Regions from separate parts of the Paenibacillus rhizoplanae genome, predicted to be linked through region 2. Evidence: riboswitches for the same ligand, from Rfam matches in the RefSeq annotation. Region 2 holds a riboswitch; each other region holds the start of a gene.

Region 1 (9,873 bases), on a different contig from region 2:
TCTGACGAGAATTTTCATTCTCATTTTGGATCTCGCCGAAGCGATTTCCGATACTCACTCGTTGTTCAGTTTTCAAAGATCAAGCTCGTTGTCAGCGACGATTACTTCGTCACCAGCAACTCTTATAATATATCACGTTCGTTTGAACAATGCAAGCTTTATTTTGAAATCACTTTTTTAAGTAATCTCTCATTTCCTTTGCCGTTCCAACAACGCTTATTTATAATAACCTATCCCTCTATTAAAAAGCAACCTTTATATAAATAAAAATAACCCGCTTAAACATTAAGCGGGTTATTCTCAGGAAATGCTATAGTTCACAGCTATTCTTAGTAGAATTTCGCTGCAGTATATTTGCTTGCTGCTTTGACCAGTTCTGTTGACGCGGTGTTCTTACCCAGACCTGCATCCACTGTAGTATCAATCGTTACCCATTTGCCGTTCATGAACACTTCGTTCCAGGCATGGTATGAAGTTACATAGCTTGTATTCCCCATAACCAATTTGGTAGGAATGCCTTCACTGCGGAGCATAGTAGCGAACAAGGATGCGTAATCGTAGCAGATACCTTTGTTGGTAGCCAGTGTGTTATCGTTGTTCGGAATATAATCTGTGCTTACGCTGTTAGCCAGAGAGTAGTCATATTTCACGTTAGCTACGATGTAATTGTAGATAGCCTTAACTTTGTCTGCATCTGTGGTCAGACCCTTTGTAAGCTGGGCTGCCTTTTGAACGGATTTATCGGAAGAACTCCATTTCACATTCTGTACAGAGCTCAAATATACGGCATTCACATTGCTCATTGAGAGAGATACAGTCTCGGAAGATAGTACTTTGTATTTGTTGCCGGTAGTATTCTCAAGAACGGAGACCTTGTAAGAGCCATTTCCTTGTTGCAGCGGGAACGTCTCGGTTGGTTTGGAAGTGTATAAGTTGTAAGTATAGCTGTTATTGTCTTTGGTAATCATGAGCTTCATCTTCTTGTCCTTAGGAACATCATATGAAACCCCGATAACCCCTTGACCAAGTTGTCCAACATTTAACCAGCTTGAATCTGCATTAGCTGCTTGAGCAGTGCCTGTCTGCACGGAAGTGACAATCACAAAAAGTGTAATCAACATTAAATATAACTTCTTCATGGATAAAACCCCTTTCGGTAGCTGGCTGCCATCCTTACGGGAAGGCCCTTTAGCTTTGCGTCCCTACCTTTCGATAGGTTTGCCGTTATCGTATAAGCTTTATCTGTCCAATCTACTACCATATAATTACAGATCCAGAATTAAAACAAACAAAAAAAGCCTCTTCATTCGGTAGCTGGCTGCCATCCATGAAGGGAAGGCCCTGTAGCTTTGCGTCCCTACCTTTCGATAGGTTTGCCGTTTATCGTGTATTAGCTTTCATAGTTATATCTTACCATATCTCTATCTATTAGCAAGACCCAAATCGCTAGATTCCACAAAAATAGTCTAAAATTTTATGTTTTTTCGACTTTTATTGCCTTGTCTTGGACAAGTCAGGTTAACTTCGCATGAATGATGAGTCTGTGGGTCGGGTTGACAAGCGGATCGCAGGTAATGAGGGTCAGAATCTTATCATCATCCTTTCCCTTCAGTACCGAAATATCGGTAGGCTCTACAATAGATACATCATATACAACATACTTGTATTCCTGGCCGCTTGTAATAACAGTAATGGTATCCCCTTTACCGATCTCATCCAGTCTGTTGAACAGCCGTCCTGCCGTTCTTGACCGGTGTGCCGCAATCGCTGCGTTGCCTACCGCACCAATCGGAGCAGTCTCCTTCATATGCGCCGCGGCATGCTTCATATTAGTTTTGGTGGCGCCCTCCAGTACAGGCAGCTTCAGATCGATTTTGTCGATTTCAATAATGGCGGTGATCTTGCCTCCAACTTCAATCTCGGGCGCTGTAGTGGGCACCGGCTCTTCCGCACCGGACTCTTCCGCCAGCAGCTGGGTGACCTCCGCATAGGGCTTGCTCAGATCCTGACTGGCAGGAGCCGTAGCCGAAGGAACGATTTCACTATAGGCCTGTTCAGCCTCTTCCAGCAGCTTCTGCTGCTGACGGTCCTCGTACCATTCGCTTCCTTTGGGGTAGAGCATAATCAGAACCCCGGCAAGTATAATCAAATAGGATAACTTCCGCATGACAATCGCCTCCGCAATATAGAATAAGTGCTAACCCCGCAGGACACGAGGAAGATGTACTGTACCTCTAGAATACCCACTTCCGGCTTCCAAAGAAATTAATGATCACTGTAATGAAGGTAACCAGCACCTTGGCCATCAGCACCTGGATTCCCAGGCGATCAGTCAGCAGATGAATCAGCAGTACCGAAATGCCCAGCACCAGCAGATTCAGCACAATAAATCTCACCAGCTGCATCCGGTCAAATCCGCCATTCCCGCCTCTGTCCCGGCCCTTGAAGGTCACCTTTTTATTCCAGAAAAAGCTGTTTGCCGTCCCGGCGCTGTAGGAAATTATCTGTGCAGGGGTGTTAAGCATCCCCAGGGAATGCAGCAGGGTAAATACCGCGAAATCAATGAACGTGTTAAGCAGGCCCACTGCATTGAATTTCAGAAACTGGATCATGCCTGCACGCCAAGCCTTATCTTGCATAATCGCTTTCCTTCCGCGTGTCTTCGGTCTCCGCATCCGGGTAGCCTTTGGTCTCGCTAACGATATAGAGCGGTCTGTCCTTCGATTCATCATAGATCCGTCCAATGTACTCCCCGATTACACCGAGCAGCATCAGCACAATGCCGTTAAACAGCAGGTTAACCCCGACAATGGACGCCCAGCCCGGCACGGTCCAGGAGGTGAAGACCTTCTGGAATAAGACCAGAAACAGGTAGAGGAAGCTGGAGAAGGACAGGAAGAAGCCGACATAGGAGGCGATTTTGAGCGGCTTGTGCGAAAAGGAGGTGATTCCGTCGAGCGCGAAGCGGATCATTTTTTTGAGCGGATATTTCGTCTCCCCGGCGAAGCGTTCCTCCCGCACATATTCCACCATGGTCTGCCGGAAGCCAACCCAGCTCACCAGCCCCCGCACATAACGGTTCTTCTCCTTCAGGCCGCGCAGCACATCGCAGACCTTGCGGTCGATCAGCCGGAAGTCCCCGGTATCCGTAGGAATTTCTACACTGGTCATGCTGCTTAGCAGACGGTAAAAGATTTTGGCCGTCACCTTCTTGAAGAAGGTCTCTCCGTGGCGCTTCAGCCGCTTGGCATAGACTACTTCATAGCCTTCCTTCCACTTGGCGATCATCTCCAGGATGACCTCAGGCGGGTCCTGGAGATCCGCATCAATCACCACAACAGCCTGACCTTCAGCATAATCCATACCCGCCGTAATCGCCACTTGGTGGCCGAAGTTACGCGAGAAGTCAATCAGCTTGACATGTTCATCCGTATTACTGATTCCGCGCATAATCTCAGCCGTACGGTCCCGGCTGCCGTCATTGACGAACACAAGCTCATAGGAATCCCCGCAACCATCCATTACTTTTTTGAGCCGCTCGTAGGTTATCTGAATGACTTCCTCCTCATTGTACATGGGGACAATTACACTATATCTGGCCTTCACAAGGGTTCCTCCTAAATTTGTTGTAAGCCACAGCTTCCTTGATGCGCTTCATCAATATCAGCTTTGAACATATATCCGGCTTCTGAAGCTCCCCTCCTAGAATACCCAGGAAGGGAACCAGCGAAGGACATGAATGATATAACTGCTGTTCACCTGCATGCCGGATAATACCGGATAGAACATTACAAACAGGATGGCGGCGGCCGCAACATAGGCGTACCGCAAATATCTGGCACCCTGGAACCTGCCGTCAAGCAGCTTCAGGATGTATACAATGGATAGAATCATAAACGGCACCATTGCAAAGTAATGGTACAGGAACGTCTCACGCGGCACAAGCATCCATGGAACATATTGTGAGAAGAAGCCGATCCAGATCATGTACAGGTTCTTGTCCCGGCGCTTCACGGTGAACCATACGGCGGCCAGCATCGCGAAGATTCCTGTCCACCAGATCAGCGGATTCCCCATCGTTACTATGCTGCTCGCCTTGCCTGCCGGCAAGCCTTCGCCGCCGCTGAAGAACCATACGGGACGCTTCATGAACGGCCACTCCCACCAGGAGGAGGCGAATGGATGGGTAGCAACAAGCTGGCTGTGATAGTTGTACATATTCTTCTGGGCATCAATCAGCCCCTTAAGGGTGAACCCCTCTGCCGACGCAGACAGTGAGGGAATGAAGGACAGACTATATACGATCCCCGGAATGACAATGAAGAATCCTATACAGCTGGCCAGGGTGATCACGGTATTCTTCCAGAAGGACTGATCTGCCGTCCTGCAGGCGGCTTTGAGGTCCTGTCCGGTTAGCTTGCCTTCAGCCAGCAGCCGTCCGGCGGCCTTGTATTCCCTATAGCGTTCAAGCAGCACCAGTGCCAGCATAATGGCAAGGCCTGCCCCGCCGTAGACGACAATCCATTTCGAGGCAACCCCGATTCCGAAGAACAGTCCTGACCAGAACAGCGGAACCAGTGTGGTCCGTAGCGGCACCCGGTAGAAATTCATCGTGTAATACCGCTGCATGAAATAGAACATAAGCATAATGAAGAATACACCGTACACATCGATGGTCGATATCCGCGTCTGGGTGAAATGCATGAAGTCCAGGGCGAACAATCCTGCTGCCAGTGCTGCATAGGTAGTCTTACGGAACAACCGCAGGGCCATGATATAAATCAGCGGCAGCATCGCAATCCCGAACAAGGTGCCGATGACCCGCCACCCGAACGGATTGACGCCGAACAGCTCCATGCCTACCCCGATCAGCAGCTTGCCAAGCGGCGGGTGCGTGTTCTCATAAGGCACTATATTATGGTAATGCTCATAAGCCGTACGGGCATGATAGATCTCATCAAAATACGTACTGTTCATGAAATTAGAGTTCTCCGGTATGACGGACTGCTCATCGAACAGATTGGCCGGCGTTCCTCTTTTAGCTGTTGCCCCCGAATCAGGTGTCACGCTTGCTATGGTCAGAGGAACCTTAGGAGCCCCCTGCTCATAGAACGCCATCTCATTGAGGGTGAAGCCTGGAGACGTAACCGAGAGCTTGACATATCTTGCGGATACGTTAAGCGGCTGGCTTTTCCAGATGAAGACATTGCCGACATCCTCGCTTACCTCAAGCGGGCTGCTCCAATTATCAGGGGTCTGGCTGAATTCCAGCTGAAACTTCCCTGTTCCAACACCGCCGAACACATTGACCCGCTCCAGTTGATGGGCCTGCCCCAGATCCACATAGAAGCTCTCGCCGCTGGCCGCTGGCTCCCACAGAGTCTCAGGCGCCTTGTTATCTCCCAGATGATAGAGGGCAAGCGCCCCGTATAGCACGGTGATACCGAGCATCCAGATCCAGTCTTTGCGCTTCAGCTTCAGCGGAGAACGCCGCTCAGCAGGGGCAAGCGGCTTGATGCCTTCTGCAAGCAGCATATCTGCTGCATAGGCCTCCTTGGGAGTAACCGGCTCAGGCAAAAGCTTCGCAGTTCTGCGGATATATACATCGTATCCAATATAGAGCAAATATATCGCAAGAATGATAGTGGTAATAGCTGTAACCAGAACAATTCCGTCAGCTGGCGGATTTCCGCCGGTATTCAGGAACGCCAGTGTATAACCAACATTGATGTACTGGGTCAGGGAGAACCCGAGAAACAAGGTCAGGAAACGCCGGTCCCGGCTCTCCATGAAGGCGAATAAGGACAGGATGAGTACCGGATATAAGTAACGCTCATGCATTTTGGTACCGAATACGAAGACAATCGTGATCAGCACCATTGCGATGAAGTAGGACTTGGAGAGATCCTTACGGTCCTTGGTATTGAAGGAATAATAAGCAGCAAGTGCAACTGCCACCAGGATGAAAATAAAGCCCCATATACGATACGGTATGCCGAGCCAGGTCACATCCAGCGCCGACCACATCGGATCGGTCAAGGCATACAGATTGAATGCATTCACTGTGGAATAAGGATAGGAGGACAGTGTGCTTTTGTAGAGGTTAATCAAGCCTGCAAAACCGCCGTTGTTCCAGAAGAACGGGGCCGCGAGGACAAGAAAGATCCCCAGTCCGTACAGGGCACCCAGCGCAAGCTGCTTCCAGGCCCGGTGATGGTAGAAGGCGAACAGCAGCACAGGTGTGAAAATCAGCGCCTGCGGCTTGATCAATGTAGCGACGGCAAAAAAGATCGCTGCACGTACAAAACGCTTATCGACAACCCCGATCATACTGAGCAGCAGAAAGATGAGGAAAAAGGAATCCGCCTGCCCCCAGGCTGCCGAATCCATCAGTACAGCCGGATTGAACAGGAACAGCATCATCAGCCCCATAGCCAGCCCGGAGCCGAGCCTGATTCGCGCGCTCTTATAGATAATCCAGCCAAGCACCAGATCCGAGAGAATCGCAGGCAGCTTGAAGAGAACCGTCTCGGCACCTGAGCCGCCCGCAAAGTTAAATAATCCGCGCAGCAGGCTAAGCAGGTATAGCACATATAAGTACCCCGGCGGGTAATCGGCGAAATAACCTTCCTCATAGAATTTGCCCGGTCCAAGGTCGGTCAGGCGCTGGCCCCAGGCCATGAAGGTATTCATATCATTTTTATAGCCCTGTGCCGTAAGGCCGATCCAGATCCGCAGGATGAATGCCGCTCCAAACAAAACGTACAGCCAGCGCGTGTAGATTACGTCCTCCTGTCTCAGCAGACGCTCACTGCGGAAGGCTCTTGTGTACAGAAAAGCAAAGAACAGGCAGAATACTCCAGAAAGCAGCAGCAGCTTGGCCGGAGACACCTTATGCGGCACTTCCTCCGGCTTGCTTCCGCCGTCCGCATCTGCCGGGGGAGCCTGGGCTCCGCTGTCCAGTGAGATTATGCTCGATCCCTCTGGTACCGTATCCAGCTTCTCTACGGACAGATCATCGAAATAGGCCTTACCCTGGATGAGATTCGCATAGCCGCCCAGCGCAGCGCCGATTCCGATCTCGGTCTGCTCCTTGCCGGTCTGGCCGATGAACTCCAGACGCTGCCATTCACCGCCGGTATCGCTGGTAGCGGGATAACCGCCGCCAATGCCTACCGGGAAGATATTGGCCCCGATTCCCCCGCCTGCGATGCTGGCTATTTTGACATATCCAGAGATTCTGTAGTAGCTGTCCGGCAAAACGGTAACGGTCTGCACCCACTTCAGGTGATTGGGCTCCAGATTCTCAATCACCGCCGCTTTGCTGCCGGAATGAACCTCTTCGGACTGAACGGATATGGAGCCCGCCGCATCTCCGGCAATCCACATATCCTTGCTCCAGCCTGTAGGCGCCCCGTCTTCGCCTTCTTCAAAGCCCGGGTTCTGCAATACATTCCCTTCGGCATAAGTGCTAGTTACTGGAAGAATAAATAATAAGAGCATCAGTATAACGGTTGCCGCTGCACGTACATTCTTGGTCATCGTTCTACCCTCACCTCGTCAATGTTAATCCAGCCATTACCGCCGGTTATGTATACTTCTGCCTGTATCCCCTGCTCCAGAGTGAACGCAGGAAGTGTGATCTGTTGATAGGCTTCCGCCGCAGGCAGCTCTGTCTCTGCAAGCACCTTACCAGCTGCCCGAATGCCAATCCTCCCGCCGCTGCCGCCGCTACTAGCCATGACGGTCAGTCTGTACTCACCGGCTGTTGCGGTAAAATTCTGCGAAACGATCGTCTCCGCTCCGGGATCAAGATAGGCCAGCTTACTCCCGGCGAAGGGGTTGTTGCCGGCCACTCCCGTTCCCGCAGAGAAGGACCAGCCCGCTGTCCCTTCTTCAAATCCGCCATTTACAAATTTAAATGCAGCAGTCTTGGGTGTGTCCAGAGTCCCGCCATTCTGTTCACTGGTGAGCAGTACGCTGTAGTTGGCAAAACGCTTCACTCTAGATCCGGCGCTTGCCGCAGGCGGCGCAGCAGTATTCGCATAGATATATGCGGCATTCGCAGGCACCCTGTTCAAATCATCAAACCTGTATCTTCCAAAGGAAGAAACCCGCTGAAAGGCTTCTCCCGGATTGGCATACTGAACAGACTTCAGGAAATCATGCGGATTGATCTGCTCATAGAACAACACATAAATATAAGGCATATTCACCTGGTTCGTAAGATAGACTTCACCGGTGCTATGTTCCGAAGCATACTGGACAGCCTCCCCTAAGGATTCATAGAAGGCCGGACCGATTCGCTCAGGAAAATCGCGGAAATAAGTATTGGAGAATAAAATAAACATCACGGCGAATCCGGCCGCGGCCAGGATGGCTACGCCTTTGATTCTGCCTGCCAGCCAGACGAATCCGGTGCTTACCAGCATAATGAACGGATAAAAGATAATATTAATCCGGTTAATATTCACAGTTGTAATCAGCGCCATAAGCACCGCTATCAGGAACCAGAGCAACACGGCTCCCCTACCAGCACTCTCCCTCTCCCGCCGGCTTGTCCACCAGGAATGCAGGAGAACGATCAGGCCGAGCAGCGCAAAAGGCAGCGCCATCGGGTACGCATACCCGTAAGGAGAGATGGAGTTCCAGGCCAAGCCGTCGCTCCCGCTCCACATCAGCTTGCTGAAGGCACTAAGGTTATCCGCAGCCGCCTGCCACAGCCTGCCGCCGAATAGGGATGAAATCTCCTCCACGCGCGGCGTCGTCAGCTTCGGAATCGTGAACAGCGGAGTAGTTATATCCTGCATGGCGTAACGGTTAATGATAATAAATAGTAATATAGGCAGCGCAAGTGCCGCAAACCATACAAAATTCCAGGCCAGGGCACGGGGTCGCAGGACCTTGCTATATAATAGAAGAATTGCCGTAGCGAGCGCAAATAGCGGAACGAAAAAGTACGCTGTTCCATAAGCATACAGCGAGAGGGCCAGCATGCCGGTAAAGGCGTACAGCCACCTTGTATTCGTAAAGGCGCGCAGCAGAAAGTATACGGCTATCAATATCAACGTTGGAAACAGATTCGATTCCAGCGCCCACCTGGACATCATAATATGCCAAGGATTAATGGCGATAAAGAACATGGCAGCGGTCCCGGCTCCAGGCGAGGCCGACAGTCTTTTCATAATGAGATAGAAAAACAGCATGCCCAGTAGTCCCATGATCAGGCTTAGCGCCCTTACAGACAATGGCGTCAGTCCGAACAACAGAATGAACGGCATGGACAAGTAGGCATAGAGCGCATTCTGCCCGCTCCCCCAGGCGATTAGATGAATCGGCAGATGAACACCATTCCGGTCCATCCCGTAGTGCAGAATGGCGTAGGCATCATAGCCGATAGAGGCTTCATCCTGATTCAGTCCCGGTGGAATAGAAGTTATGTATAGAATACGGACTATTGCCCCAAGCAGGAACAGCAGCACCGGCCAGGGCTGGCTACGGAAGGACTTGTACACTCGATTGAATACACCGGACACCATTTATCACCTCTTCAACAATATAATCTAAATATTGGTTGATGAAAAGGGTAAAGCCCAGCTTCTCCCCGGCGGCTTCCCCCTTACAAGAGCAAAAAGAAAACGGCCCCTTCATATAATGAAGAGACCGTAGAATGTAAGTCAGAATCCGTGGAGCTTATTAGCCTTGGCTGCCGATCAGAACATAACGGAGTACAATCAGCACCGCCAGCACCCACATCATCCAGTGGATATCATATTTCTTCTTGCCGGCAATATTCGCTACACAAGCCAGAATAACATAAGTAACAATCCCGAATGAGATCCCGTTAGCAATGTTATACGTAAACGGCATGAT
Region 2 (10,756 bases):
TCATCCGGATTATAGGTCACTACAAATTCCAGTTCACTGAAATCCTGCACATTCTGAGCCAGCAGAGTCAGACTTGCTTCCTTATCCTTCTTGACTTTAAGAACGTAATCTGGACTGGTAGTACTCTTCTGTAGAGAAGGGCTCCACGCAGTCACTCCTGATGTATTTTTTGCTCTTACCCGGTACGTATGAGCGGTTCCTGAAGTAAGCTCGTTATGCTGATAGGTTATATTATTACCGACATCGATCGTCTTTCCGTCTACTTCAAGCTGATAGCCATTCGCCCCGTCCATCTTCTCCCAACGCAATTCAATCGAGTTGTTTTGGGCAAATCCATCTATTTTGGAAGGGGAGTCAGGCAGGTTGGGAAGTGTAGAGAGTGCTAATACTGCCACCCAGTCTCCCCGTTCATTTCCTTGCTTCACTCTAATTTTATAGAGATGATATTCTTCTGCTTGCAGTCCCGTATGATTGTAAATCGTGTCTGCAGCATTATCCAATAATTTGCCGTCCACTTCTATTTCATATCGTGCATTCGCTGCAACAGTATCCCACGACAGGGTAATGGACTTATTCGTCACTACCGCTACTACATTTGTTAAGGATTCTGTGTTTATTCCTGCAGGCATGGTAGCCATGGTTATCGGTTTGGACCATTCACTTGTTCCGCTAATATTAGCGGCTCTGATTCTATACGTATGCTTGGAATCTGCAGCGAGCTGGTCATGCACGAACAGGTTATCCTTTACAGTGATTATAGTTCCGCCATCCACTTCAATATCGTAACTATCCGTATGAGGAACGGTGCGCCACGATGCAGTAATCTGACTCTCATCCGCGGTCGTCATTATGTTCGTGGGTACATCCGGTATTTCCGGATGAGTGGTTACATCCAGAGGAGAGCTCCATTTACTTTTCCCGCCTATATTAACTGCGCGAATTCTATAGGTATGACCGCTAAGTGCATCTAATCCTTCATGGGCATAGCTGGTCAATTGTTTATTGTCGATAATTAGCCCGTCCACTTCAATCTCGTAGCCGCTGGCCCGTTCCATCTCGTCCCACTTCACAGTTACCGTATGAATATCCTGCACTGCTGATATCTTCGTGGGAGTCTCTGGCGGATTAGGCCATGTCTGCTGTACGGCAGGTGCGCTCCATTTACTCACTCCTCCTAAGTTACCTGCTCTTACACGATAGGTATGATCCGTTGAAGCTTCCAGATCTTTGTGCGTGAAGGAGTTGAGGGTGCCGTTGTCTGTCACAACTCCATCGGCTTCCACTTCATACCGCGTAGCATGAGGAACCAAATCCCAGGTTAATGAAATGAATTTCTGCGATGGGACTGTCAATAAATTGATAGGAGCAGCCGGGGGTTCGGGTAGTGTCATTTGAGTAAAAGCCTGGCTCCAGCTACTCGTACCTCCCGGGTTGATAATTCTTACTCTATAGGTGTGCTGAGTATTGGGTAATAATCCATTATGCGTATAGGAAGTAGAAGTTCCATTATTGATAATCGCTCCACCTGCCTCTACCTCATAAGCTAAGGCACCCGCTGATGGAGGCCATGCAAGCTTAATCCATTGCTGTGAAGCTTCTGCAGTAATTCCGCCAGGTGCAGCGGCTAGTGTCGTTCCGCTTGCCGGCCCTCCGAACCCTGTCTCTACCCCTTCGTTATTTCTTGCTTTTACCTGGAAGGAGTAAGAGGTATTTGCTGTTAAACCGGTAATCACTACTGTCTTATTAGACGGAGTAAACCATACAGGTGAAGAGCTGAGAGCACCGGAAGAAGTAACATAAGCCGTACCCATTTGAATCAAATATTGGGTTGAAGCAGCATTCTGATCATGAAGCTGCATCTTTAACGAAGTTTCACCATTTTGCTGAAGAGATAGTGTTGGAACTTGCGCTCTCGTGTAGACATTCTGCTCATGGACTGCAATATTACCCACTTTATCTCTCGCTTCAATCTTGGTATAAAATGCAGTGTTTGGCGTTAATCCTGTTGCAGTAAAGCTTGGCTGTGTAGTCCATCCGCTCGACTGACTTCCGACTGTGTAATGATATGGAACGTTATCCAATCCTGATATGGAATCTGCGGCGGTTCCCGATATCTGAACCTGTGAGTCAGAAGAAATAATATTGATATTTCCAATTACCGGAGGGGATTTATCTACAAAGATGGTTACAGAATTCTGAGTGGTGACTTTTCCGTCATTGGCTGTAAAGCGGAGGGTATGGCTGCCTTCCGGTAAAGCTGCTATGTTCAATGGATTAAAGGATACATTTTGAGTTGTAGCTGTATTGGTTATCGTCTTACTTTCCCTTGCAGCTGCCTCTGAATCTATATAATATTTCAGCTCTAGCGCATCACCATTCGAATCTGATACCCCTATTACAGGAATGAACAGGGAGCTTGAGCCAAGCTGATGACCGTTCGGTGTTGGTATGGTTATTGTAGGGGCTGCATTGGAGGTTAGATTTTGCTCTGGGAGAGGTACACCCATTGAGTTTCTCCATCCATTATAAAATTGATTTGGGATATGTTGGGCATCTCCAGCACTTACAAAGACACTAATCTTTGTTGGAAGCTCACCGTATAGTCCCAAACCTTCATATGGAATTAAATCATTAATATTTGTTATAAAAGTATTATTTGATTCCCCCGTGCTCAAGCCTTCGGTAACTCTATGTGAGGAGGTACCCGCACTTGCACCACTACCTGAATTACTCATATAAACATTTATATCCAAATATCTGGAACGTTGATTGTTTGAGAACCAATAGGTCCTGGAGCCTGAGGTCATAATGGCTGCTTTATCCAAGGCAATATCGTAACTCATTTTTCTTGAAGATAAATCAAAACGTATGTTTTTCACAGTAATTCCTGGCATATCTAACGTTATATAGTCAATTTCGCCCATATCTGGAACCCATCCAGCAGTTTTTATGAAACCATCAAAGTGGAGATCAGCAAAGCTGATAATATTAGACTCTCCTGCTGCTTTAACCTGTGATCCCGCTGGGAATAGAATTAACGTAACGATTACAAAAACACATAAAATAGATATCCATCTTTTCAGCATATCTTTCATAGTTCCTCTCCTACCGCTATAAAATCTACTCTATGGTATAGGTTACTTTAGTAAATTGATTAGTCAGGGCAGTGAAGATAATAGTGTTCATCGCCGCCTTATTGCTCATTTGCACGCTGAAGACTATTTTTCCCGGTTCAAACTGGATTATATTGATTGGTGATCCTGCAATACTTCCAGTCCCAAGTTCCATTTCCGGAGTCTCTGCACGCAGATCCATAACCTCAAGATCCTTGGCATTATAGGTGACTGTAACCCTGCGTTCGGATTTGTCACTTTTATAAGGGATAATCATTACAAAATTAAGCTGGGAATCTTTTTCAGGCTTAATCGTTAAGGCTGGAGTCGTTGTTTTCTTCAATAGCTCTGACCAGTCGCTGCTGACTCCTGCATTCTTAGCCCGAACACGATAGTTATGCATTGTATTGGGCTCAAGACCGCTGTGTGTGTATTCCAACTGGTTGGAATTCGAAATGAGCTGTCCATCTACTTCCAAATCATAGCCGGATGCACCATTCACTGAATCCCAGGCAAGCTGGACCGAATTCACAGTAACTTCGCCTCTAAGGTTCTTAGGTACCTCTGGAGCTGTAATCCCAGTGACAATCGTAGTCCATTCACTCCAATCACTGACGACCTGAGTGTTCTTGGCCCGTATCCGATAACTGTGCTTAGTATTTGGCAGCAACCCGGTATGTGCGAAAATAACCTTGCTGCCATTGTCAATAATTGTGCCGTCAGCTTCAATTTCATAGCCGGTGGCTCCCTTAACTGAATCCCAGGATAAGCGGATTTGATTGCTCTTGGTCTCTGTCTTTACGTTTCCCGGAATCCCGAGCACTGTTGAAATCGTCAGAGGTTCGCTCCATTCTCCAAGGAAGCTACCCTGCTTCGCTCTGACCCGATAATTATGCCAGGAATAGGGTTCCAATCCAGTATGCTTATAGGATAACGATTCTTCATTATTCAGAACCTCGCCATCTACCAGGAGATCATAGCCAGTCGCACTCTCTACCTTGTCCCACGTAAGTTCAATACTTGTATTCTTGGCTAATGCCTTCAGATTAGATGGTTTGCCGAAGGTCGTGGTTGCAGTTACGAATCCGCTCCACTCGGCAGCTCCCGCCGCATTTACAGCTCTTACCCTATATTTGTGCGCTGAGAAGGGTACCAGCTTCTTGTGGATGTAAAGGTTATCCGAAACATTGCGTATCGTTGTCCCATCTAGTTCAATATCGTAACTTAGCGCACCTACAACAACGTCCCAAGTTATTGTGATTTCGTTGCTATTCACTGAAGTCTGAATATTAGCAGGAACCCCCGCATGAGTAGAATAAATAATCGTTTTGGTCCAGCTTCCGACTCTATCCTCATTCTTCGCCCGCACTCTGTAGGTATGCTCTGAATTCAACGGGAGCTGTGAATGTGTGAATTCAAGCTTCAATTCATTATCCAGCACATCACCATCTACCTCGATGTCATACCCTGTGGCCCCGGCAACTGGGTCCCAAGCTACATGCACAGAGCTTCCTTCCACTTGTGCTGTAAAATTCTGCGGAACTGCAGGCAGAGTATGCACTGTGATGGTATCGCTCCATTCACTGATTCCATCATCGTTCTTAGCCCGTACACGATAACTATGCTTACTGTTAGATTGGAGACTGCCATGTATAAACGAATTACCGGTAATGTTATTACTCACAACTCCATCTATCTCCAAATCATAGGCAATGGCTCCTGATACAGCATCCCAGTGCAGATGAATTGCCTGATCATCAGCAATCCCCTGTAACTTGGAAGGCACTCCAACCAGAGTGGTCTTCGAAACAACTTCGCTCCATGCCCCTGATCCGCTGCTGTTCACCGCTCGGATGCGGAATACTTTTGGCATGTTCGGATTCAGATCAGTCTCCTGGTAAGTTAGCACATGCCCGATATTCTTCGTACTGTTATTAACCTCTATTTCATAACTGGAGGCTCCGATAACCGGCTCCCATTCGAGAGTTATGGTATGGCTTGTTGCATTCATTTGAATATTCAGTGGTGCAGCCGGCAAGGTCCAATAAGAAGAAGTTATTGACCACTCTCCTTTGATGTCGCCACTGATTGCCCGAATACGATAGAAATGCTCTGTTCCCGGACTAAGATCCCCCTCTGTAAAATAAGGTTCACTGCCGAGAACGGTAACCTCTTTATCGAACTCCACCTCATATCCATCAGCATTAAATAAAGAAGGCCAACTGAGGGTAATCGATGTGTCCGTTGCACTCGCATTTACTGCAGGTATAGAAAAAGGTCTTAAAGATAAAGAGGGCACCACTTCACGAATTTGCTGCTCGCTCTCCCAGAATAAGCTGGCCTGAGGATTCCCCATATCATTAGCGTATTCCATCTTCAGGTCATATTTTTTACCGGCTTCAAGCTGGATGGTGCCTTGCTCCACATGCTGCTTCGTTGTCCAGTCATCCACCAGGAGCTGATCATTCACCCAGAGTCTGACTCCACCTGAGGTTCTAGCGGAGAAGATATATTGATCTGTATAGTTAGGTTGAATTTGCCCTGTCCATCTTACTGAGAAATGCTGGTCCGCTATTCCTGTTACACCCAAGACAGGTTGGCCTGCCAAAGAAATGGATTCATCCACCTTCACGGCCTTCTTGCCCGTAAAATTATTATTGCTGTAATACTCAGCCTTAAGGCCTGACAATACATACTTCAATAATGTACGTCCTGCTTGCTCATTCCCCGTGTGAATTACAGGTCTTTGATTCGAGATGACATTACCGCCAACTGCAAATAATCCGCCTGTATTGATATTCAAATGATTATTTACACTGACGTTGTCCCGGACAAAGAGGTCCCCTTGGGCTACATTTAGTTCTGCCCTTGAGTTATTGGATACCACTTCTCCAACAGACATTTCTTCGTCTACATTCATAGTTACCATAGTATTGATATTCATATTGCCTTGTACTACTATCCGTTTCGCGGATAGATCGAGCGAGCCATTGTTATAAACCAAAGAACCTGCAAACAATTCATTATCTACATGAATATTGGAATTATTATTCAAATGCACAGTCCCCTGTACCCATAGGTTACCAAGATTCTCATCTGGTGCAGGGTTGATAACATTAACATCTAACTCAGTATTTGCATTTAATCCTCCACGGAGGATTAACGATCCGTACACCGTTACATTCAGATTCCGGTTCGTATTCATACCATCTACGATTAAAATGACAGGCTGTTCTGCACTTCCAAACGTAACGCTTGATTCTAAATTCAGTTGTCCTGTTACAATAATTGCAGGCTTGTTGCCGCTGGAGCGGATAGAGCTTTGAATAGCTTCAATATCAGAATTTCTTATTGCCACTGCATTTTGGCTAAGCTGCTGTATTTGTTGTTCATTAGATTCTATTTGTTCGCGGATATGCCGGGAGATCTCTCCTTGCAGGCCATTCACCCGAATAAACGGCGGTGCGTTATGTACATTGGTCATACTTCCAGATAGGAGAACTTTGTCTCCGGCAACCTTATTGGGTTCAAAGGGCAGGCGGATTTGAGGCGGTATCAAGGCGGGAGTGTATGTATTAACTAATGAAATATCTATGCTATTGAGAGCAGTCTCAATTCCAGCAGCATTGATTTGACTTAACGTTAGCCTTCCATCTTCGACAGCAACCTTCTTCTTGACCGTTCTATGCTGCCCTGCTTCAAGAGTGAGTCCCTCCATCACTTTGATATTCTCGACAGTTAGGGAATTGTTGCTGCTATATACAGAGTCACCTACGGTTACTGAAACTTCATAAGTACCATTGTCTAGTGCAATTTCCCACTTTCCATCTGGATGGATTCGTGTCAGGCTGCTTATGCCGGAGTTATCGTATGTATCTCTTGAGACGGTTGCATCGGTATGATCCATGTTCCAGCCGTAGGCGTATTGGTTTTTAACGCTAAAAACGGCTCCAGAATCTGCAAGCTCCCCGTCCTGTAGGGGCGTTTCTTCGGGCTGAAACCGGATTTTGAGAACACTGTCCTGTGCGGAAATCTTCATCTCTGAGAATCCCACAAAAGGGGTCAGGAACTGAGCCAGAATGATAAAACACAATATTTTACTTATAAGACTCTTCTTGTTTGTCATAAAAGACCTCCGCTCAATTACAATTCATTAAAAAAAGGCGCAAAAAAACCACCGGAAAGAGCGGCCCGGCTACCATTCACAGATGGGTGTCTCCCGCCCTGTGGTAAGGCCCGTGGCTTTGCGTCCCTGACTTTCGTACAGGTTTGCCTTTTTAGTTCTAATGGTTATTTCAAGAGAAATCATTTGTAAATCACTTCAATTACAATCTGTACTTACCTTGGCAATAATACCCTATAATTGAATCATTTAATATTGTTCATTTTGTGAACATTTTGAACTAAGCAACCCCCGCACCACCACCCAACTTCCCAGCGGTGCTGCGCCCAGCACCAGCATGAGCAGCGTGATGGTGCGCAGAGACTGACTCTGTGACAACACCGCGATGAAGATCAGCAGGCCGAGGAGGCGGCCGCTCATCAGGCTAAGCTCCCTGAGTACTACCAGCTCCACGCGTTTGGCGGCACTCTCCTCGGACACTCCCATCAGGTCGAAGCTGGTGGACAGCATCGGCAGCATGTAGAGCGGCAGGCAGAGCGAGGTCCCTATCCCCATGATTAGGAGGGTCGTAAAGTTCACCTTCCACAGCAGCGGAAGAAGGAAGGCGATGAGCAGCAGACTGCCTGCCAGCATACCGCCGAGCCGGGCACGGGGCTTGAACCATCTGCCAGCCGCGTAATAACTGATCAGGGATACAGCAGAGGTCAGCAGAGCAAACTGTCCCAGCTTGCTCTCCTCCTGTGCTGCAATGTAGACGAGCAGACCGATCAGGAAGGAGAATACGCCTTCCCGGATGCCCTGGAACACTAGCGCCGCCGCAACTGGCCGCCAAGGACTGCGCCTGCGGGTAAGCTCACGCCAGGGCTCCAGCCAGAGATAGGCTTCGCCGCGCGGCCGTTTGCGCAGGCCGAAGCTGAGCACAGCAGCCACCCCATAGATACAGAGCGACAGTATGAATACCATGCGGTAGCCTTGTCCGCCTTGCCAGCGGGAGATCATCCAGCCGGACACCCAGGGTCCGGCTATTCCCGTCAGAGAACCCAGCAGACCCATCCACCCGTTATAGAAATCGCGGTTGCTCACGTCCGTAATCTCGAAGAATACAATATTGAACGCCAGCCAATACAGCCCGATGGATAGTCCGAGGACCCCGCCCAGCGGCCAAATAAAATGCACCGTTTCTCCTTGCAGCCACAGCACCAGCAAATAAAAAAAGCCCGATACGGCAATTCCCAGCCGTAGGGCATTCATTTTGTTATGCTCTTTCACCCACTTGCCGCCGAGCCAAAAACTGAGACCCACGGCAATCTGCTGGGCCACGGTGAACCAGCCGATCATGGCGAAGTTCTGCCGGCTTTTCCACAGATATACGTTGAGGAACGTCCCTGCAAGCACTGTAGCCAGCAGGTATAGCCCGCCTACAGCCAGCAGCAGCGCCGCCTGTCCCCGTTCTGAACCTCTCATGCTTAGCCCTCCCTGCTCGTCCTAAGACACTTCATCTATCACTAACATGTCCAGAAGGCAGGGAAAGCATGAATCCGATCTTTATTCGGCGGAGGTGCTTAGATTGCGGACAAGCTGGATGCGGTCTTCCTGCGCCAGACTGTGCTGCACATGGAAACAGGAAGGGCAGACGTACAGATTCAGCGCGAAGGGAGGCTTCAGCACCGCTGCGCCAGCCATCGCTTCCGGCGTTGAAGGAGTGAACCCGTCTACCTGCTGCGTACCGGAGTGAAGCATCAGCTCATGGCATTGCGGACATTCCGGCGCTTCCAGCTGAGCAGCCAGCAAGCCTGAGACCTTGTCCTCATAACGCTTAAGATCATAGTCATCGCCGAACTGGCTCAGCGTACCCCATACAGGCACCACGCTATCCTTGTCGTCGTCATCCCACAAATTCTCGTCGCTGATCTCTTCCTCCCCGGAAGCTTCGTGCATATCCGGCTCTTCATCCTCTATATCCTCTGCACCTATCGTTACTGTGCGGTAGCCGCTAAGCTCGTTATTGCAATGAGGACAGGTATCCTCGGGGCCAAACTCTTCATCCCATACAATCTCGGTATGGCACCATGGGCAAACTGTTGTCTCCATCTGTATAATCTCCTTCGCTTACTCACATTCGGTTCAATTCACCGTTAAATATATAATGCCGGCCGCTATAAAAGCCAGGGCTGAAAAAAACAGAATCCGAACCAGCAGCTTCATCTCCCTGCCCCCTCATTCAGAATATGGCCGCGCCGATCACATAGGACAAGGATATGGAGAGCACCATGGCTGTCAGTCCTACGGCCCGGTTATCCGCAGCAATCTCTTCATCAATTGAAAAGACCGGAGTAAAAAACTCGAACAGGAAGTACGCCAGCAGCAGCAGCAAAAAGCCTACAACCGACCACTTCATCGTCTCATAGATCGATGCCCCCGCTTCAATGCTGAAGCGTAAGATGTTGCAGATTCCGAAGATTTTGCCTCCGGTTGCCATAGCTACGGACACATTCCCCTTGCGGATCTCTTCCCAGCAGTTGTATTTCGTCACCATTTCGAAGAAGGACAGGAATACGACCAGCCCCAATATGGCGACAGTGAAGTAGCCTAACAGTGCCCCCAGCGGATGTTCCAGCAAAAGATCAATATTATCCTGCACACGTCTCCCTCTTCCCTGCCGGACTATGGGCGCTACTCCAGTTCAGCTACCGTCACACCCGCGCCGCCTTCATTGTAGTTCCCGAGCCGATAGCTTTTGACATGCTTGTGCTTGCGGAGGTATTCCTGAATTCCTGTACGCAGGACTCCGGTCCCCTTGCCGTGGATAATGGAGATCTGCCCCAGATTGCCGAGAAAAGCTTCGTCGATGAAGCGGTCGGTCTCCATAATGGCTTCCTCCAGGTTCGCACCGCGCAAATCAAGCTCGCTACGGACATTCTCATCGCGCGTGCGCTTGACCGTTGTGGCCCGGCGCAGAGCAGGCGGAGGTGAATCCGGTGCGGAAGCCAGGAACTCCAGATCGCTCAGATTTACCTTCATCTTCATGATGCCGAACTGGACTACGGCTTCCTTGGTTCCGCTCAGCTCGACCACAAGGCCCTTCTGGTTCACATTCGCCACCTTGACTTCGTCTCCGGGCTGAATCTTACGCGGCGCCTTGACCGTGCTGCGCGGCACAGCCTTCTTGCGCGGTGCAGGCTCTGCTTCATCCAGCCGGCGGCGCGCTTCGATCAGCTTATGCTCCTTGACGGAAGCCCCTTCCTCCATCGCCAGGCGGCGGAGGTCGCTGATAATCTCCTCGGCTTCCTTACGCGCCTTGGCCAGAAGTTCGGTGGCATCCTTCTCCGCCTTCTCCAGACGTTTGTCGCGCTGGCCCTCCAGCTTCTCCAGCTCCAGCTGCTGCCGCTTGCGGAATTCTTCCGCTTCACGGCGAATCTCTTCTGCCCGTATGCGTTCGTTCTCTGCAGTGAGGCGGTTCTCCTCAAGGGAAGCAATCATATGCTCAACGCGCATATCTTCTTCCTTCACTTCGCCGCGC
Region 3 (10,756 bases), on a different contig from region 2:
GAATAGGGCGATCTGCCGGACGGAGCCGTATCAGTCGTTGCTTGCCCGTCATGGCTACACTGCAGACAATCTGCCAACGGGCAAGATCATTGCAGTCAGCCGCATTGCGGATTGCTGTGAGGTGACGCCGGAGCTGGTGCAGCAGGGCTGGCCGGGTGGCAATGAATATGTATTCGGCAATTATGCCGAGGGAAGGTATGCCTGGAAGCTGGAAGAGGTTGTTCCGCTGGTACATCCTATATCTGCTAAGGGACGCCTGGGGTTCTGGGAATATCCTGTGCTGGAAGAGGAATTGTGAATTTCCTGACGGCAATGTGAAGAAAAATTGCTCCAGATTGGCTGCCAGCTGGTATAATTGGGATATTCGGCGGGAAATCTTCCTATATATAAGGATAGTTGTGCTCTGAGGCGGTCTACCGCTGGAGAGGGGCAGGAATGCCGGGAAGGAGCGTATGCATAATAGATGGGAAGCCTTCTAATTGCATGGCTTTGTATGCTTTGTTTGTTTCTTGCGTTCAGGGATCAGGTAAGCCGGAGAATCCTGTACCCGGTAGCTGTAGTGGTTATATGCGGCACGTTGGGGTATTGGACGTTATTAATGTAGCCGCATCCGGGCGATCATTTGATGTAGAAGTCTGCCGCTTGCGGCAGGCTTCTTTTGTTAGCGCTGCTTCATCTTCTCCATACCCAGATATCTGCGCATATGCAGAGTGGCCTGGGCGGCAATCACATCATCCAGCAGCAGCATCCGCTCGTGATAACCCCTACAGATGAATTTGGCTTCAACGCCTGCCTCCAGCCGCTGCTGTTCATAGACCTTCAGACCACGGGCGCGCATCCCGGCACGGACCTCCCGCAGATCGGCAGAAGCGGCATGGACGGCCGTCTGGATCACCTCCAGATAAGGCGCAGGCGTGCGCAGCTCTGAGGATATAGCAGAAGCATCGCGCTCGAAGGCGGATAGAATAAGCGGCAGCAAAATATAGGATTTGACCAGCAGGTTGTCCTGGCTCTCTGCTCTTTGCATCCTTCTCAACCCCTCGAAGAGAACGTATATTCGCATTGTAACTCATCCTTCAAAAAATAATCAATGGGTTTTATAAACTAATCCTAATAATGTGACATTTTTCACAATAAAATAGAATGAATTATTTTATATTAAAATTGAAATATTAAAGATAGAGGATTAAAAAATTTCAGCTCAAAGGAGAATGGCAATGAGTCATGAAGGAAGTCTCCGCCGTGGTTTAGTATTCGGGATCATTCTAAGTGTTCCGCTCTGGGTATCGATGATTGGCTGGGTTCAGCTGTTCGGGTCTGCCTAGGCGACATTTTTATTCAAAATATATGAATTCTATTTGCAGGTGTCGTCCCTATGGGCGGCACTTTTTTTATGAGCTGAGATGCTCATAAATAGGTAAAATTGCATTGAACAGGAGCAGATGATGAGTAGAGGTGGGCTGAGGGCGATAAAATAGGACGAATGTATCAAATTTTAATGATATAAATTGATAGTATTATAGAAAAGAGAGACAAACGGCTACAGCCAATCCTCTGATTTCTCGACTTTTTTCGTCACTAGATAAAAAAGGGACTGTCCCTTAACCCTTACGGTACAAGGGATCAATGAGGAACCATCGTAAAAAATAATTTCAAAAAATATACTGGGAGTGGATTGACAATAGGGTGTGAGAGCGGATAAACTGAAATTAGTACAAAAGTAACAAATGTCATAGACTCAACAATGAATTTACATAAGCAAATTATAATTTCATATCGAAATCATGTACAAACGCAAACCGTATCGAAAGAACGGGACGCAAAGTCAGGAATCTACTGTCTCAAAAGTTGAGGCTAGGGTCGTCCGGCCGCCGTGAAGCTAACCCTTCTTGGCGGTCTTTTTTGTTGTTATAGTCTCGTGACAGATTCATAGAATAGTAACTAGGAGGTGTGGACTATTGAAGAAAAGAGTGCGTAAAACAGCCGCCATCATTATGGCGGGCCTATTGACCTTATCCAGTGCCTTTACGTGGGGGACGGATGTTAGAGCAGCTTCAGGGGTACCGTATACGCCAACACCGGTTTTGGGTGTCGCAGGGAATTTTAATGCTTTTATCCTCGGGGATTTTAAACAAGCCAATGATCAGATTGAGGGCCGCCTGGCAGCGGCAGGGGACATTACCCTCTCCGGAGGTTACGGAGTAGCCAGAGCATACAGGGATGTTGCTCCGACGGATGTACTTGTGGCCGGTAAGAATTTTGTACATTCAGGTAGTGGAGAGATCTATGGGAATGTGGTATTTGGGGATAGCTTTACAGCCAATGAGCCTGGTGTCAACATCAAGGGCGGGAAGAAAAATGCCAGCCCGATTGATTTTGCAGCCGAGCAGCGGATGCTGATCTCCCGATCCACAGAGTATGGGGCTTTGGCCGACACGAATGAGATTGGCGATAATCATTATGGACAGCTCAAGATAAGTGCACCGGATCGTTTCAATGTAGTTCATTTGGATGCTTCGACACTGGCGAAGACCAACTATATCGAATTCAACATTGCCCAGAACGCTACGCTGATTATTAATATAAGCGGGTCTACAGTCAATGTGCCGAGCTTTTCAATGAGTAACGGCAGAGCCAGTCAAGTATTGTTCAACTTTTACGAAGCCTCTGAGGTGAATATCGAATATACCTCATTCTTCGGGACGATCCTCGCACCTAGAGCGGATGTTCATTATGCCGGAGCAGAGCTGTACGGAACCCTGATTGCAAAATCTTTTAGCGGCGGGGTAGAGATGCACCTGGGATTGTACGAAGGAGAGGGGCCGCCGCCGAGTCCGACGCCGACCGCAACGCCGACACCTAGTCCATCACCGACACCAACGGCTACACCAACGCCAACCGTGAAGCCAACGCCAACGGTAACACCAACACCTACAGTGAAGCCAACGCCGACGGTGACACCAACACCAACCGTGAAGCCAACACCGACGGTAAAGCCTACACCTACAGTGAAACCTACACCAACAGTAAAACCTAGCCCGACACCTGTGTGCACTCCAACTCCAAAGCCAACACCAACAGTCAAGCCGACGCCAACACCGACCGTGAAGCCGACACCGACACCGACTGTGAAGCCGACGCCAACACCAACCGTGAAGCCGACGCCGACGCCGACCGTGAAGCCGACGCCAACACCAACCGTGAAGCCGACGCCGACCGTGAAGCCAACACCAACGCCGACCGTGAAGCCGACGCCGACGCCGACCGTGAAGCCGACGCCAACACCAACCGTGAAGCCGACACCAACGCCAACTGTGAAGCCGACGCCAACACCGACCGTGAAGCCGACACCAACGCCAACTGTGAAGCCGACGCCAACGCCAACTGTGAAGCCGACACCAACGCCAACCGTGAAGCCGACGCCGACGCCGACCGTGAAGCCAACACCAACGCCGACCGTGAAGCCGACGCCGACACCGACCGTGAAGCCGACGCCAACACCAACCGTGAAGCCGACGCCAACACCAACGGCAGTACCGACACCGACGCCGACAGCAGTGCCAACACCAACGCCAACAGCGGTACCGACACCAACGCCAACAGCGGTACCGACACCAACGCCGACAGCAGAACCGACACCAACGCCAACGGCGGTACCGACACCAACGCCGACACCAACACCAACGGCAGAGCCGACGCCAACGCCGACGGCGGTACCGACACCAACACCAACGGCAGAGCCGACGCCAACGCCGACGGTAGAACCAACGCCGACACCAACAGCAGTGCCAACACCAACGCCAACAGCAGTACCGACACCAACACCAACGGCAGAGCCGACACCAACACCAACGGCAGAGCCGACGCCAACGCCGACGGTAGAACCAACGCCGACACCAACAGCAGTACCGACACCAACACCAACGGCAGAGCCGACACCAACACCAACGGCAGAGCCGACACCAACGCCAACGGCAGTACCGACACCAACGCCGACGGTAGAACCAACGCCGACACCGACACCAGAGTCAACACCGACGCCAACGGTAGAGCCGACACCAACGCCGGCACCGACACCAACACCGACGGTAGAACCAACACCGACACCAACACCGACGGTAGAACCGACACCAACACCGACGGTAGAACCGACACCGACACCAACACCTACGGTAGAACCAACACCAACGCCGACACCGACACCAACGCCGACGCCGACACCAACGCCGACGCCGACACCAACGCCGACACCAACGCCGACGCCGACACCAACGCCGACACCAACGCCGACACCAACGCCGACACCAACGCCGACGCCGACACCAACGCCTACGCCGACACCAACGCCGACGCCGACACCAACGCCGACACCAACGCCGACGCCGACACCAACGCCGACGCCGACACCAACGCCGACGCCGCCGCCGACACCAACGCCAACACCAGATCCAACACCAGTAACAACGCCAGCGCCAATATCGCCGCCGTTCAGTTTCCCTCCAGTGCCTACGCCGACTCCGATTATCGGATTTATCGTGAGCAATGATGTGGCTGTGAATGATGATCCGCTGCCGCTTGGACCTGTAGCAACTCCAATAGCTACAACAGTACCGGCACCAACGCCGACACCGGCTGTTGCGGTTGCGCCAATAGCAGCAACACCGGAGTCAACGCCGTCAGCGGAACCGGCACCCGATGTAGTCATTATTGATGATGAAGTTCCTCTAGGCGGTGTGCCTGTGGAAGGGACTCTGCCGAAGACGGGCGAATCTAGTCCTGCACCTTATTATTTTGCCGGTTTGGCACTAGCGGGTCTGGGCTTGATTCTTAGAAGAACAACCAGAAACAGCAAACGTAAGTAAGTGAATCATCCTAGCTGAGTTTTATACAAACAAACGGTGATCCTGTAATTTGACAAGGGCTGCTTTCGGAGAAGACGTTCTCCTGGAAGCAGCTCTTTCTTTTGATTAGAAAATTATGATTTACGTCCGATGTGGATAAGTTGTGCATATAGTTGGGGATAAGTGTCTTGGAGCATCCGCAGGATGACTATATTCTGGATCAGGAATAGGAATGACTTCGCTGATTTCACTGAACACATGGACAGCGCGTGGTCATCTGGGCTGATTATGGTCGATAAACCGACTACATTCGGTGCGGCAGAGGCGTGTGGGTCGGATATGGTGGAAAAACCGACTACAATGGCGATGCCGCAAGCATTTTGTTCCTTTTGATACTCCCACTCTTAAACAGCGGAGCGGGCGGAATGATTGTGGAGAAGCGGAGCGGTCGCCTTTGTATCCGGATTTTCACCGATTAGGGGAATAAAAAAATCTGGATACAAGAGCGATTGGAACAACGTTCCGTTTGCGGAGCGTGCTTCTAAGCGTCGCCGTAATTCATACTCCATTACAAAATACACTAAAAAACAGGGCGTCTCGGCTGTATTTTTAGTTGGCCGTACTCCCGTGCTATACTAGGCTCAAATTACACTAAGCAAGAGATGCTTTTCCCTGACTGGGAAGGGTTGCTTACTAAAGGAGGAACGTTGATGTGGATGCTATACCTGCTTGTGGCGCTGATCGTCGTGGCCGCAGGGGTGGGATATGCCGGAATCTATTTTTATGGAGTAGCCATTAGGCGGGCCCCTAAGGAATTCCTGGCCAAGACTCCAGACCTTAAGATCGATCCGCCGCCGGTGGCCGGAGCTTCGTGGGGAGAAGGGGCGGAGTGGGTGTCCCGGCAGACCTTCCGTGAGGTAGAGCTGGTGTCTGAGGAGGGGCTCAAGATGCAAGGCTATTATCTGGCGTCAGAGCGTGCTGCCGGACGGACGGTCATTGTTGCCCACGGGTATTCCGGGAAGGCCAAGGATATGGGAGCGACCGCTAAGAACTATTATGAGAACCTGGGGTACAATGTGCTGTTGCCTGATGCTAGAGGACACGGGAAAAGCGAAGGAGATTATATCGGCTTTGGCTGGCCGGAGCGCCGGGATTATCTGAAATGGATCGGATTTGTCCTGCAGGAGAACGGACCGGACGCGCAGATCGTGCTGCATGGCGTATCTATGGGCGGAGCCACGGTGCTGATGACGTCCGGCGAGGAGCTTCCTCCGCAGGTCAAGGCGATTGTCGCCGATTGCGGCTACACCTCGGTCAAGGCGCAGCTGTCCTATCAGCTGAAGCGGATGTACCATCTGCCCAGCTTCCCGTTTGTGCCGGTGGCCAGTCTGGTGACCCGGATGAAGGCCGGTTATTCCTTTGGGGAGGCGTCTGCGCTGAAGCAGGTACGCAAGGCCAAGGTGCCGATTCTGTTCATCCATGGGGATGCGGATACCTTCGTGCCTTTTGATATGATGAATGAGTTGTATGAGGCCTGCCGGAGTCCGAAGGAGCAATTAGTGGTGCGTGGAGCGGGGCATGGTCTTGCCTATGATACGGATAAAAGCACATACATCCGCACAGTAGGCGAATTCGTGGAACGCTATGTACACAGCCCGGCTGCCGCTGAATCAGTAAGGTAAAAGTCCCTAGAACGTAGACGCGCCCGATATCCGCTGACAGCGGTTATCGGGCGCTAATTATGTTCCACACATGGGGCCTTTCCCCAGAACAGGGAAGCAGCACACCAAGTCTTTATCGGTATATTAATCCCCCGCCGTCTGTGAGCAAGACGGGTGTCGTTATTCCTTGTTATTTCCAGCAGCCGTGTGGCGAGAGAAATCCTTCCAATACGACAAAAGCCCTACCTCTCTTTTGTCCTTGCGGCTCCGTGGCCGCGCCAGTGTGAATCGGAATGCTATGTTCGAATTTAATCTCATAAAAGGGATAAGTACTGCAAGAAAACGTAAGATATTGTGTCCAAACCGCCGATAATATATAGAGTGATTCATCGGCCTGACATCTTCTTGATGGGGATAAACATACTCGAAAACAAATATTATTTTATTATAGCACGGGCATCATAAAAACGCAACTGTATATTGGGCTGAGGCCGGGACGGGAATGAGGGGACAGATGAGACTATACAGAGGTTTTTTGAGAAGTCAGATCCGGAACTATGTCTTCGGCTCTACTGTAGCGGTACTGGCAGTCGGGAGTCTGCTTATGCTATCTTCCCTGGAGATCAGCCGGGTTGAATATTACCGCCTCCTGCTGGTGCTTATTTTTTCTTTTGTGATTATGGCGTCCATAGAGATTACGGTCTTTCTCAGACAGATCAGACCCATACGGGCTGCGCTGGTTCAGGAGAATGCTACATTACCTATGCTCGAGGAAGCTTATCTGCACGCCCACCAGCTGCCCAAACGGGCCATTCAGCGGATTATGGGGCCGCATCTGCTCGGATTATCCGTGCCGGCTCTGTTGCTGACATTCTGGATGATTCATGCGGGCTGGGTGACGTTCCCTTATATCTATCTGATCCTGGCTATGTGCTGCGCTGTGCTTGTGGCCTGTATGCACTCCCTGATTGAATTCTTCCTGACCTGCACCGCCATTATTCCGCTGATCAAGGAATTCAGGAACCGTGCGCTGGAGCAGTATGGCGTGGATTTTGCCCTGGAGGGCCATGTGTTCGTGCCGATACGCCCCAAATTCCTGGTGAGCTGTATGCTGATCGGGACCTTCCCGCTGTTCCTGTTTATTATGGCGACACATATCCGTATGAACGGTGAGGGGGATTCTATAGTTGTCGTCGGACTTCAGAGCTATTGGGCCTGGGCGGGGATGGTGCTGCTGATCGGCACGCTGTTCTCCTCCATTGCGGCCTGGCTGCTGACGAACAGTGTACAGCATCCGATCCATGAACTGTATCAGGCGATGAACCAGGTGAAGGACGGTAATCTGGTCCAGGTGCAGGATGAGTATTCCGATGAGTTCTCCAAGCTGGTTGCGGGCTTTAACATGATGGTCCGCGGGCTCCAGGCCAGGGAGCAACAGAGCCGCCAGCTGCTGGACAGCTACTTCTCCACCCTGGCCGTGGCGCTGGATGCCCGCGATTCTTATACGGCAGGACATTCGCTGCGTGTAGCGGAGTATTCGGTTATTATTGGACAGCTGGCCGGACTGAGGGGGCAGGAGCTGGATGATCTGCGCAAGTCGGCCCTGCTGCATGATATTGGCAAGATCGGGGTGAGGGACAGCATCCTGTTCAAGGAAGAAGCCCTAACGGATGAGGAATTCCTCCAGATTCAGAGCCATACGGTGCTGGGGGAGAATATTCTGCGGCAGATTGAACCGGCGGACAAAATGGCACCCTTTCTGGGCGGTGTCCGCTCGCATCATGAGCGTTATGACGGCCACGGCTACCCGGATGGTCTTGCCGGTATGAATATCCCCCTGCATGGCCGGATTATCGCGGTGGCAGATGCCTATGATGCGATGACATCGGACCGGCCTTACCGGAAAGGGATGGACCACGAACGGGCGCTGGGCATTCTGGAGCAGGGCAGCGGCAGCCAGTGGGACCCAGAATTCGCCGGATTGTTCCTGGGTTATTTCGGACGGAAGCCGGAAGCCCGCAAGGATGCGCAGCCGGTCCAAGCCGGGTAATACACAGTTTGAGTGCATTATCCTTTTATTCCTTGCCGAAGCGGATACTATCCAGTTTATGGAGGTTCCGCTTCGGCTTTGCGTGCCTATTTTGTGAACTGACATGGAAATGCGACAATTAACGACTACATTCATTGAAGGATTGAAGGCAGACCGTTATAATTATTAAGTCTGGATTTTAATTAAAAAATAAGGGAGATTTCTATGAAACGCGCAGATGTGCTGCTAATTTCTATCGTTCTGATTGCTGCGCTCGCTTTTCTCGTGCCAAGATGGCTGTCAAACGATGCTGATAAAGGTGGGCCAGGCAAAGAACTCAAGGCCAATATAACGGTAGATGGTAAGTTATTCAAAACGATAACCCTGACCAAAGAAGAGCAGACTATTGAGGTCCGCACCGAGCGGGGCTATAACATTCTGAAGGTGCATGATTACGGGGTTGAGATGTTCGATGCGGATTGTCCCGATAAGGTCTGTCTCGGCTTCGGATTCATCACGTTGCCCAAGCAGACCATCGTATGTCTTCCACACCGGGTATTGGTTGAGATTGCAAGTGCGGCCGGGGAGGATGAAGTAGATGGCTATGTCCAGTAGTGAATCGGCTACAGCGCTGAAGCGGACCGTAATTATCGCTATATTTGCTGCCGTTGCTGTGGTGCTGAGTATTGTGGAGGCGCAGATCCCGCTGGCCGGAGTGGGGCTGATGCCCGGGGCGAAGCTCGGCTTCGCCAATATTATGATTTTGACCTGTATTTACTTTCTGCGCGGACGCGATGTCCTGGTACTGGTGATCCTTAAGACACTGCTGACCGCCTTCCTGCTCGGCACGCTGTCCAGCCTGCTGTTCAGCTTGTTCGGCTCCCTGTTCAGCTTCATTGTGATGTTCGCGCTGGTGAAGCTCGGCCGCAAAAAGTTCAGTGTTATCGGCATCAGCATTGCGGGCGGCTTGGCTCATAATACGGGACAGCTGCTGGCAGCCTCGTTCGTATTTAATTCAACCAGTATTTTCTATTATCTGCCGGTTCTGCTGATTACCGGTATTATTACAGGCATTGCTGTCGGCTTCGCCGTCCGGTATGTGGTTGACTCGCTATCCAAAATATCCTTGTTTGAAGAGTTCCTGAACGGACCGGGTCACTAGCTGCGGAAGGATGAGTAACATGAACCAAGCGTACAACGATACAAAAGCCGGTGAGAAGCCGGCGGTGATTGCCCTTGAGGGCGTATCCTTCGGCTATGATCCGGAGCATCCGATTCTCCATGATATCAACGTATCTATCCCGCAGGGCCAATGGGTGAGCATTGTAGGGCCTAACGGCTGCGGCAAATCGACCCTGGTCAAGCTGCTGAATGCGCTGCTTCCGAAGAGCGCAGGCCATATCTCTGTCTGCGGGCATATGCTGCAGGAAGAGACGGTTCAGTCCATCCGGCAATGCATCGGAATGGTTTTTCAGAACCCCGATAACCAGTTTATCGGACAGACGGTGGAAGAAGATATTCTCTTTGGCCTGGAGGGCCTATGCCTGTCCTACGAAGAGATGAAGGAGCGGCTTGAATTCTATACCGGTAAGCTCGGGATCAGCCATCTCCTGTCCAAGCATCCCGGAGAGCTGTCGGGCGGGCAGAAGCAGCGTGTAGCCATCGCCTCGATTCTCGCCATGAAGCCAGGCATCGTCATCTTCGACGAGGCCTCTTCTATGTTGGACGAAGGCAGCCGGGATGAGCTGATGGGGATTCTGCGCGACATGCAGGCAGAAGGCAGCTACACGATTCTGCTGATTACTCATGATGCCGATGAGATTCTGGCGTCGGACCGGGTGCTGGCGCTGCACGGGGGAAGCATCGTGGCAGATGTATCACCTGCGGAACTGTTCCGTGATGCTGAGCTTCTGGAGAAGTGTCATTTGCGGGAGCCATATACTTGGCAGCTTGCCCGTGAACTGGAGAGCCGGGGAATTACGGTGGATGTACCCGCCAGCGAAAAGGAGCTTATAGACACACTATGGCAATACAACTACAGCAAGTAAGCTACACGTATGCCGACCGCAGTATGTGGAAGCAGACGGCGCTGCACGGGATTAATCTGGAGATTGCCCAGGGTTCGCTGACCGGAATTGCCGGAGCCACCGGATCGGGCAAATCGACACTGCTCCAGCTGTTCAATGGCATTCTTAAGCCGACAGAAGGCACGGTGCAGGTGCTGG

Evidence for each region. Region 2 has a riboswitch for cyclic di-GMP ahead of ACFSX3_RS05915 (fibronectin type III domain-containing protein). Riboswitches for the same ligand answer to the same signal wherever they lie in the genome.
Region 1: another riboswitch for cyclic di-GMP. It lies ahead of ACFSX3_RS16485 (transglutaminase-like domain-containing protein); the one in region 2 lies ahead of ACFSX3_RS05915 (fibronectin type III domain-containing protein).
Region 3: another riboswitch for cyclic di-GMP. It lies ahead of ACFSX3_RS31975 (choice-of-anchor A family protein); the one in region 2 lies ahead of ACFSX3_RS05915 (fibronectin type III domain-containing protein).

Annotation. Positions count from the first base shown of each region.
Region 1 is NZ_JBHUKY010000027.1:22-9,894, forward strand. It holds gene ACFSX3_RS16485 (transglutaminase-like domain-containing protein) at 330-1,139, opposite strand; cyclic di-GMP riboswitch class I at 1,153-1,233, opposite strand; cyclic di-GMP riboswitch class I at 1,307-1,388, opposite strand; gene ACFSX3_RS16490 (class D sortase) at 1,514-2,167, opposite strand; gene ACFSX3_RS16495 (GtrA family protein) at 2,235-2,639, opposite strand; gene ACFSX3_RS16500 (glycosyltransferase family 2 protein) at 2,629-3,606, opposite strand; gene ACFSX3_RS16505 (glycosyltransferase family 39 protein) at 3,703-7,542, opposite strand; gene ACFSX3_RS16510 (glycosyltransferase family 39 protein) at 7,539-9,539, opposite strand; gene ACFSX3_RS16515 (NCS2 family permease) at 9,697-9,873, opposite strand, start outside.
Region 2 is NZ_JBHUKY010000014.1:100,320-111,075, forward strand. It holds gene ACFSX3_RS05910 (fibronectin type III domain-containing protein) at 1-3,095, opposite strand, end outside; gene ACFSX3_RS05915 (fibronectin type III domain-containing protein) at 3,121-7,239, opposite strand; cyclic di-GMP riboswitch class I at 7,296-7,397, opposite strand; gene ACFSX3_RS05920 (MFS transporter) at 7,486-8,700, opposite strand; gene ACFSX3_RS05925 (hypothetical protein) at 8,782-9,327, opposite strand; gene ACFSX3_RS05930 (DUF350 domain-containing protein) at 9,458-9,877, opposite strand; gene ACFSX3_RS05935 (endonuclease MutS2) at 9,910-10,756, opposite strand, start outside.
Region 3 is NZ_JBHUKY010000104.1:2,866-13,621, forward strand. It holds gene ACFSX3_RS31965 (ASCH domain-containing protein) at 1-298, shown strand, start outside; gene ACFSX3_RS31970 (hypothetical protein) at 662-1,027, opposite strand; cyclic di-GMP riboswitch class I at 1,784-1,876, shown strand; gene ACFSX3_RS31975 (choice-of-anchor A family protein) at 1,959-4,862, shown strand; gene ACFSX3_RS31980 (alpha/beta hydrolase) at 5,558-6,523, shown strand; gene ACFSX3_RS31985 (HD-GYP domain-containing protein) at 7,017-8,552, shown strand; gene ACFSX3_RS31990 (NusG domain II-containing protein) at 8,757-9,146, shown strand; gene ACFSX3_RS31995 (Gx transporter family protein) at 9,130-9,693, shown strand; gene ACFSX3_RS32000 (ATP-binding cassette domain-containing protein) at 9,713-10,579, shown strand; gene ACFSX3_RS32005 (energy-coupling factor transporter ATPase) at 10,555-10,756, shown strand, end outside.